2 regions of the Mesorhizobium sp. LNHC232B00 genome follow, and region 2 is predicted to be linked to the other one. Evidence: predicted binding sites of a transcription regulator. Region 2 holds the regulator's gene; the other holds the start of a gene.
What was found. The regulator LexA, encoded in region 2, represses DNA repair genes until DNA is damaged. The targets are predictions, from matches to a motif close to TGTTCNNNNTGTGTTCNG.
Positions count from the first base shown of each region.

Region 1: the regulator LexA is predicted to act here: its motif matches at 2,945-2,962, upstream of X743_RS157655 (YifB family Mg chelatase-like AAA ATPase).

Region 1 is NZ_AYWP01000007.1:47,161-54,483, forward strand. It holds gene X743_RS157660 (malate synthase G) at 1-1,207, shown strand, start outside; gene X743_RS157655 (YifB family Mg chelatase-like AAA ATPase) at 1,331-2,863, opposite strand; gene X743_RS0135865 (glycosyltransferase) at 3,054-4,118, opposite strand; gene gshB (glutathione synthase) at 4,182-5,135, opposite strand; gene X743_RS157645 (glycosyltransferase family 2 protein) at 5,359-6,594, shown strand; gene X743_RS157640 (GtrA family protein) at 6,591-6,989, shown strand; gene X743_RS157635 (hypothetical protein) at 7,126-7,323, shown strand, end outside.
Region 2 is NZ_AYWP01000005.1:111,835-119,157, forward strand. It holds gene X743_RS159755 (ComEC/Rec2 family competence protein) at 1-1,671, shown strand, start outside; gene lexA (transcriptional repressor LexA) at 1,665-2,417, opposite strand; gene X743_RS159740 (GntR family transcriptional regulator) at 2,845-3,618, opposite strand; gene X743_RS159735 (ABC transporter substrate-binding protein) at 3,770-4,756, shown strand; gene X743_RS159730 (ABC transporter ATP-binding protein) at 4,818-5,597, shown strand; gene X743_RS159725 (ABC transporter permease) at 5,603-6,526, shown strand; gene kynU (kynureninase) at 6,545-7,323, shown strand, end outside.

The DNA of each region.
Region 1 (7,323 bases), on a different contig from region 2:
CGCCGGCGGCACGCTGACCGTGCCCGGCCGTTCGCTGATGCTGGTGCGCAACGTAGGTCACCTGATGACCAACCCGGCGATCCTGGACCGCGACGGCAACGAAGTGCCGGAAGGCATCATGGACGCCGCGATGACGGCGCTGATCGCGCTGCACGATGTCGGGCCGAACGGGCGGCGGATGAATTCGCGTGCGGGCTCGATGTATGTGGTGAAGCCGAAGATGCACGGGCCGGAGGAAGTCGCCTTCGCCGTCGAGATTTTCGACCGGGTCGAAGCCCTGCTCGGCATGCCCGGGAATACCATCAAGATGGGCATCATGGACGAGGAGCGGCGCACCACCGTCAACCTCAAGGAGGCGATCCGCGCCGCACGCGAGCGCGTGGTGTTCATCAACACCGGCTTCCTCGACCGCACCGGCGACGAGATCCACACCTCGATGGAAGCCGGCCCGATGATCCGCAAGGGCGACATGAAGCAGGCCGCCTGGATTTCCGCCTACGAGGCCTGGAATGTCGACACCGGGCTCGAATGCGGGCTGGCCGGCCATGCCCAGATCGGCAAGGGCATGTGGGCGATGCCCGATTTGATGGCGGCGATGCTGGTCGAGAAGATCGCCCATCCCAAGGCCGGCGCCAGCACCGCCTGGGTGCCGTCGCCGACGGCGGCGACGCTGCATGCCACGCATTACCACAAGGTCGATGTCCACGCGGTGCAGGCGGCGCTGAAGAGCCGTCCGAAGGCAAAACTCGACGACATCCTCTCGGTGCCGGTCGCCGTGAGGCCGAACTGGACGCCGGACGAGATCCAGCGCGAACTCGACAACAACGCGCAGGGGATTCTGGGCTATGTCGTGCGCTGGATCGACCAGGGCGTCGGCTGCTCCAAAGTGCCTGACATCAACGATGTCGGCCTGATGGAAGACCGCGCCACGCTGCGCATCTCCTCGCAGCACATCGGCAACTGGCTGCGCCACAAAGTGTGTTCGGAGATCCAGGTGCGGGATTCGCTGCAGCGCATGGCGGCGATCGTCGACCGCCAGAATGTCGGCGATCCGCTCTACCGGCCGATGGCGCCGGATTTCGACAATTCCATCGCCTTCCAGGCCGCCTGCGACCTGGTGTTCAAGGGAACGATCCAACCCAACGGCTACACCGAGCCGGTGCTGCACAAGCGGCGGCTGGAACTGAAGGCAAAAGCGACGGCCTGAAAACGCATCCCGTTTCACGGAAACGGCGAACTGCTCTATCTCTTGTTCTAACGCAATTCCCAAGGGAAAGCGCTATATGCGCTTTTCCCGGGAAAACCGTTCCACACTTTTCCTGGAATTGCTCTACGCCGCCTGCGCCATTCGCTCCGAACTCATGCGATAGGAAATCGCCTCGGCCAAATGGATGCGGCCGACGGTTTCGCTGGCGTCGAGGTCGGCGAGCGTGCGCGCCACTTTCAGCACCCGGTGGTAGGCGCGGGCGGAAAAGGCGAGCTTTTCGCTGGCATCCTTGAGCAGCGACAGGCCGGCGGCATCCGGCATGGCGATCTCCTCGATCATCGCTGGCGCGCAATGCGCGTTGGTGGTGGCGCGGGTGGCGCCGAGCCGTTCGAAGCGTTCGCGCTGGATGGTGCGGGCGCGGGCAACGCGCAGTGCGACCGCCGCGCTTTTTTCCGCCCGGTCTGGCCGGATCAGGTCGCTCGCCGAGACCGCCGGCACTTCGATCCTGAGATCGATGCGGTCGAGCAGCGGGCCCGAAATGCGCGCCTGGTAGTCGGTGCGGCAGCGTTCGCCGCGCAGGCAGCGATAGCCCGGCTCGCCGGCCATGCCGCAACGGCACGGGTTCATCGCCGCCACCAGCTGGATGCGCGCCGGATAGGTGACGCGGTGGTTGGCCCGCGCGATCATGCAGTCGCCGGTCTCCAGCGGTTGGCGCAGCGCATCGAGCGTCTGCGGCGTGAACTCCGGAAACTCGTCTAAGAACAGCACGCCGTGATGAGCGAGCGATACTTCGCCCGGCCGTGCGCGCATGCCACCGCCGACCATCGCCGCCATCGAGGCCGAATGATGCGGCGCGCGGAACGGCCGCCGGTCGGTCAGCTTGCCTTCGCCGAGTTCGCCCGCCACCGAGGCGATCATCGAGACTTCGAGCAGTTCCTTCGGCGCCAGCGGCGGCAGGATCGACGGCAGTCGCTGCGCCAGCATAGATTTGCCCGATCCCGGCGGGCCGATCATCAAGAGATTGTGCCCACCGGCGGCCGCCACCTCCAGCGCCCGCTTGGCGGTCTCCTGGCCCTTGATGTCGGCGAGGTCGGGCAGGTCCAGCGCCGAGGCGTGGATGCCGGCCTCCGGCCGCGACAGCACCTGCGTGCCGCGGAAATGGTTGGCGATGGCAATAAGGCTGCGCGGCGCCAGAATGTCGAATTCCCGCCCCGCCCAGGCGGCTTCCGGTCCGCAGGCGAACGGGCAGATCAGCCCCTTGCCCTCGGCATTGGCGCCGATCGCCGCCGGCAAGGCACCGGCAACGGCGGTGATCGTGCCATCGAGCGAGAGTTCGCCGAGCACGACATAGCCGGCCAGCATGTCTCCGGGAATGGCGCCAAGGGCGGCCATCAGGCCGAGCGCGATCGGCAGATCGTAGTGGCTGCCCTCTTTCGGCAGGTCGGCGGGTGCCAGGTTGATGGTCACCTTCTTCGACGGCATCGACAGGCCGGACGCATGCAGCGCCGCCTGCACCCGCTCGCGGCTTTCGGCCACAGCCTTGTCGGGCAGGCCGACGATGTGCATGTTGACCTTGCCAGGCGCGATCATCACCTGCACGTCGACCGGCACGGCCTCGATGCCCTGGAAAGCGACCGTGCGAACCCGCGCCACCATTTTTAAGCCCCCGGGCCGCAACCCCTGCGATTGACCAAGAATGACCCGTCGCGGAGACAATCACAATTCTTCGGTCAAATCAAGAACATTACGGGAACAGGCAAACGCTGCGGTTGCGGGCGGATCGTGCCCGGTTGCAAAAGCGGAACATGGTTAAGACAAAATGAAAACGGCCGCTTCCGCTTGCCGTCTAAGCGGTGATGAAAGCATCGACCGTACCTGAAAGGGATCGATCGATTGCGATCTGGGGTGGAAGCCACTCCATGACAGGATATCGGAAAGGCCAAGGCATGGAGACCCGGCGCAAAGAGCCGCTTTCCAGAAAAATCTCATTTACAAGGTCTATGAACCGCCCGCGGTCCCGTTCAACTCGTTTCAAAGTTTGCGAACGAATATAGGTCCGGGGAATTCGTCGCTCCTTCAGCGCCAAGACAGCCTCCGCGATGGATCGAGGATCGGGTGGAACCGTAAGCGAATAGTCGTCATCCAGATAAAGGTCTCGGCCACCATGGTTCGGCGTCGTGACCACAGGAAGCCCCGCGAGAAGATATTCCGTGCTGGCGAACATTGGCCCCTCCACTTCGGAGAGACAAATTCCCACGGCGGCACGATTCAGATGCATGTTCACTTGAGCCGGTGCCAATCGGACGGGCTTGCCGGTGCTGTCGAACTCATTGACAAACAGGTGGCCCGGCGCGAGCTCCCTGTGCCGATTTATTCGTGCTCTTTCCGACTCCGCCGTCGATGACTCGCTTGAATCGCGATAAAAGACAAATGCGCAACTCTGGATGCCAAGCGACAGGTCGTGGCGTTTCCACGAAGCCAGTTGCGCGTTGTAGATTGCATCAAATTCCACAGCGATGTCGTCGAGCGGCCTGAATATGTATTCGGAGGTGGTCGAGGTCTTGTTGTGCAGGAAAGCGGCCTCACCGGACTGGTTCAACAGATCCACCTCGGCTTGTGTGTTGCACAGGAAGATCAGCGAGTGACGGGGGTTCCTAAGCCTATGCAGAACGGCATAGGTCCGGATCGTTTTGACGCTGGAATTGTTTTCGATGGACCAGGTTGGCGAGACGAGAAACCAGGCGCGATGGCTGCGTGGAAGGTGAGGCATATGACTTGCCAATCCGAGGGGCGTACCGGACATTCCCGAATAGGATATGAACGGATCGTCCGACAGCAAGCTTGCCTGAAGAGCAGGTTGCGCCTTCGCGGAAGGATGCCCTTTCCGGAGGTTGCGGCGATGGCGCAGCATAGTTCCGACAATCTCGAATCCGGTAGGAGGGCGGTACCGTGCCGTAGAGCCAACATGCGGCGATTACGCGGCCGACTTCAGCCGCTTTCCCTCGACTGCATCCCAGAACAGGCTGGCGATATCGGCGCCGCCGAAGCGCTGGACTTCGCGCACGCCGGTCGGCGAGGTGACGTTGATCTCGGTCATGTAGTCGCCGATGACGTCGATGCCGACCAGGATGAAGCCGCGCTCCTTCAGCGAGGGTCCGATGCGGGCGCAGATCTCGCGCTCGCGTTCCGTCAGTTCGGTCTTTTCGGCACGGCCGCCGACATGCATGTTGGAGCGGGAATCGTGCTCGGCCGGCACGCGGTTGATGGCGCCGACCGGCTCGCCGTCGATCAGGATGATGCGCTTGTCGCCCTTGCGCACGTCCTTCAGGTAGCGCTGCACGATATAGGGTTCGCGGAACATCTGGCCGAACATTTCGAGCAGCGAGGCGAGGTTGCGGTCAGCCTCCAGCATGTGGAAGATGCCGGCGCCGCCATTGCCGTACAGCGGCTTGATGATGATGTCGCCGAACTCCTTGCGGAAGGCGGCGACTTCGAGCGGATCCTTGGTGATCAGCGTGTCCGGCATCAGGTCGGGAAACTCGGTGACGAAGATCTTTTCCGGACTGTTGCGCACCCAGGCCGGGTCGTTGACGACCAGCGTCCCGGGATGGATGCGCTCCAGGATGTGCGTGGTGGTGATGTAGTTCATGTCGAAGGGCGGATCCTGGCGCAGCAGGATGACGTCCATCTCCGACAGGTCGGTGCGCACCTTCTCGCCCAGCGAATAATGGCTGCCCTTCTCGTCGCGCACCTGCATCGCCTCGATGCGGGCAAACACCTTGCCGTCGCGCATCGACAGCCGGTCGGGCGTGTAGTGGAAAAGCTGGTGGCCGCGCCGCTGCGCTTCCAGCGACAGCGCGAACGAGGTGTCGCCGGCGATCGACACGGTGGAGATGTGGTCCATCTGGACGGCGATTTTCAGCTTCATGGCAAGTCCCCAGCACAGTCGACGAGAGCGATATAAGGGTCCCGGCGCCTTCTGCCAATCGCCCCATCCGGAAGATCGGCAACAGCAAGACGCAAACCCGCACACCCGATCCCGACAAGGCAAGTGCCTGCGTCATCGTTTTCTTAAGCCTTCCCATACAAGAATAGGCCTCGAATACCTCAACGGCAGGCGCCGGACGGGGATCCCCGATGGAACAACGACCATGAACGCGCTCACCGCCATCCGCGCCGCCTCGACCAAACAGCTTGAACTCACCATCCTGATGCCGTGCCTCAACGAGGCCGAGACATTGGCTGTCTGCATCGGCAAGGCCAGGGCCTTCCTCGACAAGGCCGGGATTATGGGTGAGGTGCTGATAGCCGACAATGGCAGCACCGATGGCTCGCAGGAGATCGCTGCCCAAGGCGGCGCCCGTGTCGTACCGGTGGCGCAAAAGGGCTATGGCGCCGCTCTTCTGGGCGGCATCGGCGCCGCCAAGGGTCGCTTCATCATCATGGGCGATGCCGACGACAGCTACGATTTCGGCGCGCTGGATGCCTTCGTGGCGCGCCTGCGCGATGGCGCCGACCTGGTGATGGGCAATCGCTTCCAGGGCGGCATCGAAACCGGCGCCATGCCGCCGCTGCATCGTTATCTCGGCAATCCGGTGCTGAGCTTCGTCGGCCGCCTGTTTTTCCGCATCAGGACCGGTGACTTCCACTGCGGCCTCCGCGGTTTCAACGCCGAGAGCATCCGCAAGCTCGACCTGCAGACGACGGGCATGGAATTCGCCAGCGAAATGGTGGTGCGCAGCGCGCTCGCCGGCCTGCGCATCGAGGAAGTGCCGACCACGCTCAAGCCCGACGGCCGCAGCCGGCCGCCGCACCTCAGGACCTGGCGTGACGGGTGGCGGCATCTCAAATTCCTGCTGGTCTACAATCCGCGCTGGATGTTCTTCATACCGGGCACGGTGCTCGCCAGCCTTGGCCTGTTATTTGCGGCTTTGCTGGTGTTCGGGCCGCTGCGGGTGATCGACAATCTTTCGCTCGACCTCAACACCTTCGTCGCCGCCTGCTTCATGATCATCACCGGCATCCAGCTCATCACCTTTGGCGCCATATCGCGATACTATGCCGAGATCACCGGCATCCTGCCGCGCAGCCGTGGCTCCGATTGGCTGACCAGGACCATCAGCACCGATCGTCTTGCCGCCAATGCCGGCATCTGTTTCGCCGGTGGCGTGCTGTTCGTCGGCTATGCCGTGCTGCGTTGGGCACATCTTGGCTTCGGCCCGCTGAACGATTCCGAAATCCCGCGCATCGTCGTGCTGGGCTTGAGCCTGATCGTCATTTCGTTCCAGGCCTTCTTTTCGGCATTCCTGCTCGGGGTCCTGGAGATCCCGGTCAAGCGGCTGAAAGCCGGCCAACCCCACGAAGCGCGGGCACGCGAGGATCAATGACCGACGTGCTGCCGGCCCTTGTCCGGACGCGCCTGTTCCGTTTCCTGGTGGTTGGCGTCGGCGCGGCGTTGCTGCTGTTCGTGCTTTCATGGCTGCTGGTATCATCAGGGCTTTCGCCCTTTGCCGGCAGCGCCATCGCCTATGCGATCGCGTTCGTCGTAGCCTACTCGGCGCAACGCGGCTGGACCTTCGGTGCGGAGCACGGTCACACCAGGGCCTTCCCGCGCTATCTTGCGCTGCAAGCAGGATGCGCCGCCTTTTCCGGTCTTGTGTCGCATGTGGCGGTAACGCATTTCGGCCTGTCGCCTGTCGCCATGTCCGCGCTGACGACCGTCGCGACAAGCACGGTCAGCTATTTCGCATCATTGCTCTGGGTGTTTCCGGCGCGCGGTTGATACCTGCGGCCCAAAAGTGCCCCCGGTTTGCGGCAACGAGATGCATACGGGCAAAGACCTTTGCATTGCTCCGGTTTTACGCTTTGTGAAGCGAGTGGCATTAGCCTGGCACTGACCAATGGCCGAAAGTCGATCCATGACCGCTGCTCACACCGCGATGCCTTCAAAGGACCGTGCCCGCACGCCTTGGCGGGCCGATCTGCTGGCGGCGTTGCTTGCGACGCTAGCGGCGTTCATGGTCAATGCCTCCGCCGGATTCCCGCAATTGGCCAATCCGGCGGGCGACAATGACAGCCTGCTGCAGCTCGTCGAGGTACGCGACCTCCTGGCCGGC
Region 2 (7,323 bases):
AGCGGGTTCTTTCTCGGCAATCCAAAAGTCGTTGCAGCCGACGACGCTGGCATGCCGCTGTCGGCCCGCCTTTCATCAGCGATAGAGAACGCCCGCGAAGCCATTGCCGACCATATCAGGGGCAGCGTCGGCGGCGCAGAAGGCGAGATCGCGGCGGCGTTGATCGTCGGCGTGCGCGCCGGCATCCCCGACGAAATCAACGAAGCGATGCGGCGCACCGGCATCTATCACATCATCTCCATTTCGGGACTGCACATGGCGCTGGTCGCCGGCACCATCATGGGACTGCTGCGCGGCGCCTTCGCGCTGTTCCCGGACTTTTCCGCGCGCCGGCCGGTGAAGAAATACGCGGCCGCGGCAGCACTTTTCTCGATCGCCGCCTATCTCGTCATCTCCGGCGTCGTCGTCGCCGCCGAGCGCAGCTTCATCATGCTGGCGGTGATGCTGATTGCCGTCCTGTTCGATCGCGCGGCGCTGACCATGCGCAATCTGGCGATCTCGGCGATCGCCGTCATCCTGGTCTCGCCGCATGAGGTGGTCGGCCCGAGCTTCCAGATGTCGTTCGCCGCGACCGCGGCCCTGGTTGGCGCCTATGCCGGCTGGGCGGATCACCGGGCGGGAAAGACCAGACCGCCGCCGCCGAAGCGCTCCTTGCCGGGTTTCCTGACGCGCAAATTCCTGCTGGCGACAGGCGGGCTGGCCATGACGTCGATCATCGCCGGCAGCGCCACGGCGCTGTTTGCCATCTGGCATTTCCAGCGGGTGTCGCCGCTCAGCCTGTTCGCCAATCTGGCCGTCATGCCGATCGTCTCACTCGTGATGTTCCTGGCCGTTGCCAGCGCGCTGCTGATGCCGTTCGGCCTGGACGCGCCATCCCTTTACCTGATGGGCAAGGGCCTGACCGCGATGATCGCCATTTCGGCGTGGATATCAGAACGCTCTCCGGTCGATGCGGTCGGGCTCATCTCACAGCAATCCGTTCTGCTGGTGGCAATTGCCCTGGTCATCGCGACGATGGCGACGACGTGGCTGCGGCTTGCAGCGCTTCCATTCGCGCTCGCCGGCTTGCTGGTGGTGTCCGACACGCGCACGCCGGATGTGCTGGTCTCGGAAGACGCGCGGCTGGTCGCGCTGCCGATCGGCGGTGGCGAACTCGCGGTCAGCCGGGCCCGGCCGAACGAATTCACCGTCGACAACTGGAAACGCGCGCTGAGATCCGAAACCATCATCCTGCCGGAGATGTTCGACAAGGCGGATGGACAATTCGATATTGCTGATGCCGTCAGCCTGCCGCCGGGAGCGCCGTTCTATTGCACCGACGGTGTCTGTCTCGCCAGGCACCCGTCCGGTGCGATCATAGCGCATGTCGAAGACCGCAAGGATACCTGGAAGGCCTGTGGCTTCGCCGACCTGATCATCGTCAATGACGCAACGGCCTACGACGCCTGCCACAATCCGCTGGTTCTCGTCGTCACCAAACGGCAGCTCGCCCGCAAGGGCAGCGCGGCCATCTTCTTCGACCGCCAATCGGCCACCGGTCCGCCAACCATCAGCTTCGCGGTGGACAGCCCGTATCGGCCCTGGCACGCGCAGCGAAAATTTTCGCGCGAGGCGAGGGGCCTGCAGCCCTATCGCAAACCTGACAAGCCAAGTGCCGTGCCGGCTCAGTAGCGCCTGATCAGCCCGACGAGCTTGCCCTGCACCTTGACCCTGTCCGGCCCGAAGATGCGCGTCTCGTAGGCCGGATTGGCGGCTTCAAGCGCAATCGAGGCACCCTTGCGGCGGAACCGCTTCAGGGTCGCTTCCTCCTCGTCGACCAGCGCCACGACGATCTCGCCCGGACTCGCCGTATCGGCGTTGCGGATAATGACCGTGTCGCCATCGAAGATGCCGGCCTCGATCATCGAGTCGCCCTTGACCTCCAGCGCATAGTGCTCGCCGCCCATGATCATGTCCGGCGGCACCGAGATGGTATGCGTCTGATGCTGGATGGCATCGATGGGCACACCGGCAGCGATGCGACCCATAACCGGGATGGACACCGCTGGTACCGCATCGTCGTCGTTGCCGGCAGCGGCAAAGCGCGACGGTGCCGGCTTGATCTGGCGGCCGAGGCTGCCCTGACCGAAACCGCCTTGGCCGAGACTTCCCTGGATGACACTTGGCGAGAATTTCTTCGCCGCGTTGAGGCCCGGCGCGATCGAATCGGGCAGCCGCAGCACTTCCAGCGCACGCGCTCGGTTGGGCAGCCGGCGAATGAAGCCGCGTTCCTCCAGCGCCGTGATCAAGCGATGGATCCCTGATTTGGAGGCGAGGTCGAGCGCCTCTTTCATCTCGTCGAAGGAGGGCGGAATACCGCTTTCCTTGAGCCGTTCATGAATGAACATCAAGAGTTCATGTTGCTTGCGTGTCAGCATGGCGGCCCCCAAGGCATCTGGACAAGGTTTTGATCCAGAATGGTTCTGATCCAGAATCGAAAAAACAAACCCAGAACAAACACTATCTGTTCCAGTTGTGTTCTGCAACCGTTTAAAGTTTAGTGAATTTGGTAAGAGGGCCGTAATCATTTGCAGAGCCGGACAGGCCGGAAATCGGGGATTTTCGCCCGTTGCCGCCCGTCGCCCGCATTGAAATGTCTTGGTTAATAGCCTGTGGCCTGTCTTGCGACATGGCTCGGCATCAGCCGACGGCAGAGCCCGGCGATGCCGATTTCCGCGCCTGCGATCGGCTTGCCTGCCGTGAACGAAACGAAATCAAAACGCCAACAATAGCTGTTCGGAAGCAGGTACCGATCGCGGGCTTCGGCAATCTCGCCAAGCGTCGGACGATGCGGAGGTGCCGAAATCATCCGGCAACCGCTTTCAAGCTGCCGGCGCGCCCGACGTCCTTGTTCGCGTCGCCGTCCTCGGTGTGGACATAGACGTGCAGCGTATAACCGATGTGGGCCGTCATCAGCGCTTTTGCCCGCTCGACGTCGCGGTCCAGGGCGGCTTCCATGATTGCGGTGTGGTGCTCGATCGCCATCGCCTCGCGCAGCGCGTCCATGGCCTCCTCGTAGCCAGCCTTGAGGCCGGCCGCGGCCCGCAATGTCGGCGCCAGCCCAAGAAAGCGATGGTGCCGGCGCAGCTGGTCCGAGATCGTCGAGCGAAACCGCAACAGCCAGCTGGACGTCGCCGCACTCAGCAGCGCCGCGTGAAAAGCCTCGTGGTTCTCGTCCCATTGGTCGACGGCGGCATCCGATGGGTCATCCACCGCGGTCTTGCAGCGGGCGAGCCGGTAGTGCGCGGTGACGACCGCGTCTTCCCACTGCCGGCCGCCTTTCTCCATCGATTCCTGGAAGAGCGGTATCTCGACGACCATCCTCGCGCGCGCCAGATCCTCAAGTTCGGCGCGGGACACGGGGGCGACCGCGAAGCCGCGATTGCTGATGGCGGTGACCAGGCGTTCGGCTTCGAGGCGCGACAACGCTTCGCGCAGCGGCGTCCAGCCAACTCCATAGGTGCCGCGCAAGGCGCTGAGCTTGAGCGGGGCACCCGGCATGAGACGGGTGGTGAGGATATCGCGCCGCAGAAGCTGGTAGGCGGCTTCCGTCTTGGTGGAGTTCTTCTGGTCCTGCATCGCGATCCATTCGTTCTCTGCCATTGGAGAAATTATATATGATGGTGAGTGATGGCAAGAGTTATATATAATGTTTGACATGCGCCGAGGGACTGACCATGATCGCTGGAGGTGCCCCGAAGGCGGCGCTGATCAAATCTGGGAGGAAATGATGTTGAAGTCGAAATCCGCATGGCTGTCGGGATTGGCCCTGGCAGGTGCATTGATGGTCAGCGCCGGCAGCGCCGCGGCCGATCAGATCCGTATCGGCATCGCCAATTTCGGCGAGCATCCGCAATTGAACGCCGCCATAGCCGGCTTCAAGAAGGCGCTGACGGACAATGGCTTCGTAGAGGGCAAGGACGTCGTCTACACGGAGAGCCATACCAATTTCGATGCATCGCTGGTGCCGCAGATGATCGCCAAGCTGCAGGCCGAGCAGCCCAAGCTGATCTACACCATCACCACGCCGGTCTCGCAGATCGCCAAGAAGGCACTCGCGGGCTCCGGCATTCCGATCGTCTTTGCCGCGGTCACCGATCCGGTGGCGGCCAAGCTGGTGCCGTCGTGGGACGCGGGAGATGAAGGTATGACCGGCGCCAGCGATCTGCAGGATGTCGCCGCGGTGATGGCCTTCACCAAGAAGCTGTTGCCGAACGCCAAGCGCTTCGGCGTGCCTTACAATCCAGGCGAGGCCAATGACGTTGCCCTCGTCGAAAAGATCAAGGCGGCGGCGCCCGCGGCCGGCTTCGAGGTCGTGGAGGTCGGCATCGACAACGTCAATGACATCCAGCAACGCATCGCCTCGCTCGCCGGCAAGGCCGACGTCATCTACGGCCCGGCTTCGAACCTGATCCAGCCGGCGATCGCCGCCGTCTCCGCGGCCGCTCGCCAGGCCGGCATCCCGGTCGTCAACTCCGACGACAGCGCGGTCCGCAACGGCACCGTACCGGCAAGTTTCGCGGTCAACTACACGCAGGTCGGCGTCAACGCCGGCAACATCGCCGCCGAGATCCTCAAGGGCAAGGATACGAAAACGATCGCGCCATCGCGCCCGGCCTACAAGGACCACATGCCGCAAATCTCCCGCAAGGCGATGGCTGCGTTCGGCATCGAGATACCGGCGTCGATGGCCGATTGCGGCTGCATCGTCGACTGATATCGGGACTGAGGGGGGGTGACGGCGGGGGCGCCGTCACCCGTCAGGTCAGGGAGGAACGATGCTCGAGATCCGATCCGCGCGCAAAGTATTCTACAGGGGCCAGGCCGACGAGAAGATCGCGCTGGACAGCCTCAGCCTGTCATTGGCGACTGGCGAGTTCGGCATCGTCATCGGCTCCAACGGAGCCGGCAAGAGCAGCATGCTCAACGCCATTTCCGGAGCGCTGATCCTCGATTCCGGCAAGATCCTGATCAATGGCGCCGATGTGACAAATATGCCGGTGCACAAGCGCGCCGCCAAATTGGCGCGGGTCTTCCAGGATCCGATGCGCGGCACCGCCGCCAGCATGACGGTGGCGGAGAACATGCTGCTTGCCGATCTGCGCAGCCAAAAGCGCACCTTGCGGCAAGGGTTGAACGCCACACGGCTCGCCTCCTACAAGGAGCGGCTGTCGATATTGGGCCTCGGCCTTGAAAATCGCCTCGACACGCGCGTCGACCTGCTCTCGGGCGGACAGAGGCAGTCCCTGTCGCTGATCATGGCGGTCGGCGGATCACCTGATTTATTACTGCTCGACGAACATACCGCGGCGCTCGACCCGCGTACGGCCGAGATCGTCATGCAGGCCACGGTGCGTGCCGTCAGCGCGCTGAAGCTGACCACGCTGATGGTCACCCACAACATGCAGCACGCCGTCGACTATGGCAGCCGGGTGATCATGCTCGACGCCGGCCGGGTCCTGCTGGAAGTCACCGGCGAGGAAAAGGCGAGGGTCACGGTTATCGATCTGATCGGCCATTTTTCCGTCAAAACCGACCGCATGCTGCTGGCGAGCTGATCCCCATGGGCTTTATTCAGGAAGTTCTCTCCAGCTTCATCGCGATCATGCCGGTCACCCTGGCGCAGAGCCTGATCCTGGCCTTTGTCGTGCTCGGCATCATGATCCCGTTTCGCATGTTGAATTTTCCCGATCTCACCAGCGAAGGCGCGTTTCCGCTGGGCGGCTGCGTCTGCGGCGTGCTTTTGGCTGCCGGAGCAGCGCCGGTGACCGGCATCCTGGTCGCATTCATCGTGGGTTTCGCGGCGGGCTGCTGCACCGCCTTCATCCATCTGCGCTTCCGTATCCACACGCTGCTTGCCGGTATCCTGATGATGACGATGCTCTACAGCATCAATCTTCGCATCATGGGGAAGTCCAATCTCTCCGTCTTCGGTTCGCCCGCGGTGTTCGACTGGGTACCGTTCGCGCGGCCGGGTTTTCCGGCCAGCAAGATCGTCGTTGCCGGTCTTCTGGCGCTCGTCGTCTTCGTGGCGCTCTACATGTTCTTCAGGACCGAGAAAGGGACCGCGGTGCGCGCCGTGGGCGCCAATCCTGATATGGCCGAGGCGCAAGGCATCAATGTCTGGGCGGCGACCATCGGCGGCGTCGGGCTGGCGAGCGCGTTTTCGGCGTCAAGCGGCGCGCTGATGGTGCAGTCGCAGGGTTTCGCCGACGTCAATATGGGGCTGGGCATCCTCATCAACGGATTGGCCGCGCTGATGATCGGCGAGGCGGTTGTCGGCAAGCAGACGGTCTGGCGCCAGCTGCTGGCGCCCTTTGCCGGCGCGATCATCTACTACCAACTGGTGTCGTTCTGCCTTGCCGCCGGCATGCCGCCTCCCGATTTGAAGCTTGCCACGGGCCTGTTCGTGCTCGCCATGCTTGCTTTGCCAAGCCTCAAGCGCGGCCGAGGCCCCGCGCCGGCTCGCGAAGCCATTCGTGAATAATCGAGGACATCACCAATCATGAACGCAACGCTCGACCTCAAGGCCGTCGAAGCCATGGATGCGGCGGATCCGCTACGCGCCATGCGCGACCGGTTCACATTGCCGGAGGGTGTGATCTACCTCGACGGCAATTCGCTGGGAGCAGCGGCGCCTGCGGTTTTCAACGAGCTGCAGAAGGCCGCGACGCAAGAGTGGGCGCAGGACCTCATTCGTGCTTGGAACACCGCGGGCTGGTTCGACATGCCGGTCGCGCTTGGCGACCAGCTCGGCCGCCTGATCGGCGCGGCGGCCGGCCAGACCGTGGTCTGCGACACGACCTCGATCAACATCTACAAGGTACTGCATGCCGCACTCGGGATGCGGCCGGACCGATCGGTCATCGTCGCAGAGGGCGACAGCTTTCCGACCGATCTTTATATGGCCGAAGGCGTCGCCTCGACTCGGCCGGGTACCGTGCTGCGGCTCGAAGGCGTCGATGCGCCTGATATCGAAGAGCTGATCGACGAGCGCGTCGCGGTCATCCTGGTCAACCACGTCAATTACAAATCCGGCCAGTTGCGTGACATGGCCGCGCTGACACGTAAGGCCCATCAAGCCGGCGCGCTGATCGTCTGGGATCTCTGCCACACCGCCGGCGCCTTGCCGGTCGAGCTCGACAGCGCCAATGCCGATTTCGCCATCGGCTGCACCTACAAATATCTCAATGGCGGTCCGGGCGCTCCGGCCTTCATCTATGCCGCAAAGCGTCATCACGGCGATGTCCACCAGCCGCTGAGCGGCTGGTGGGGCCATGCGCG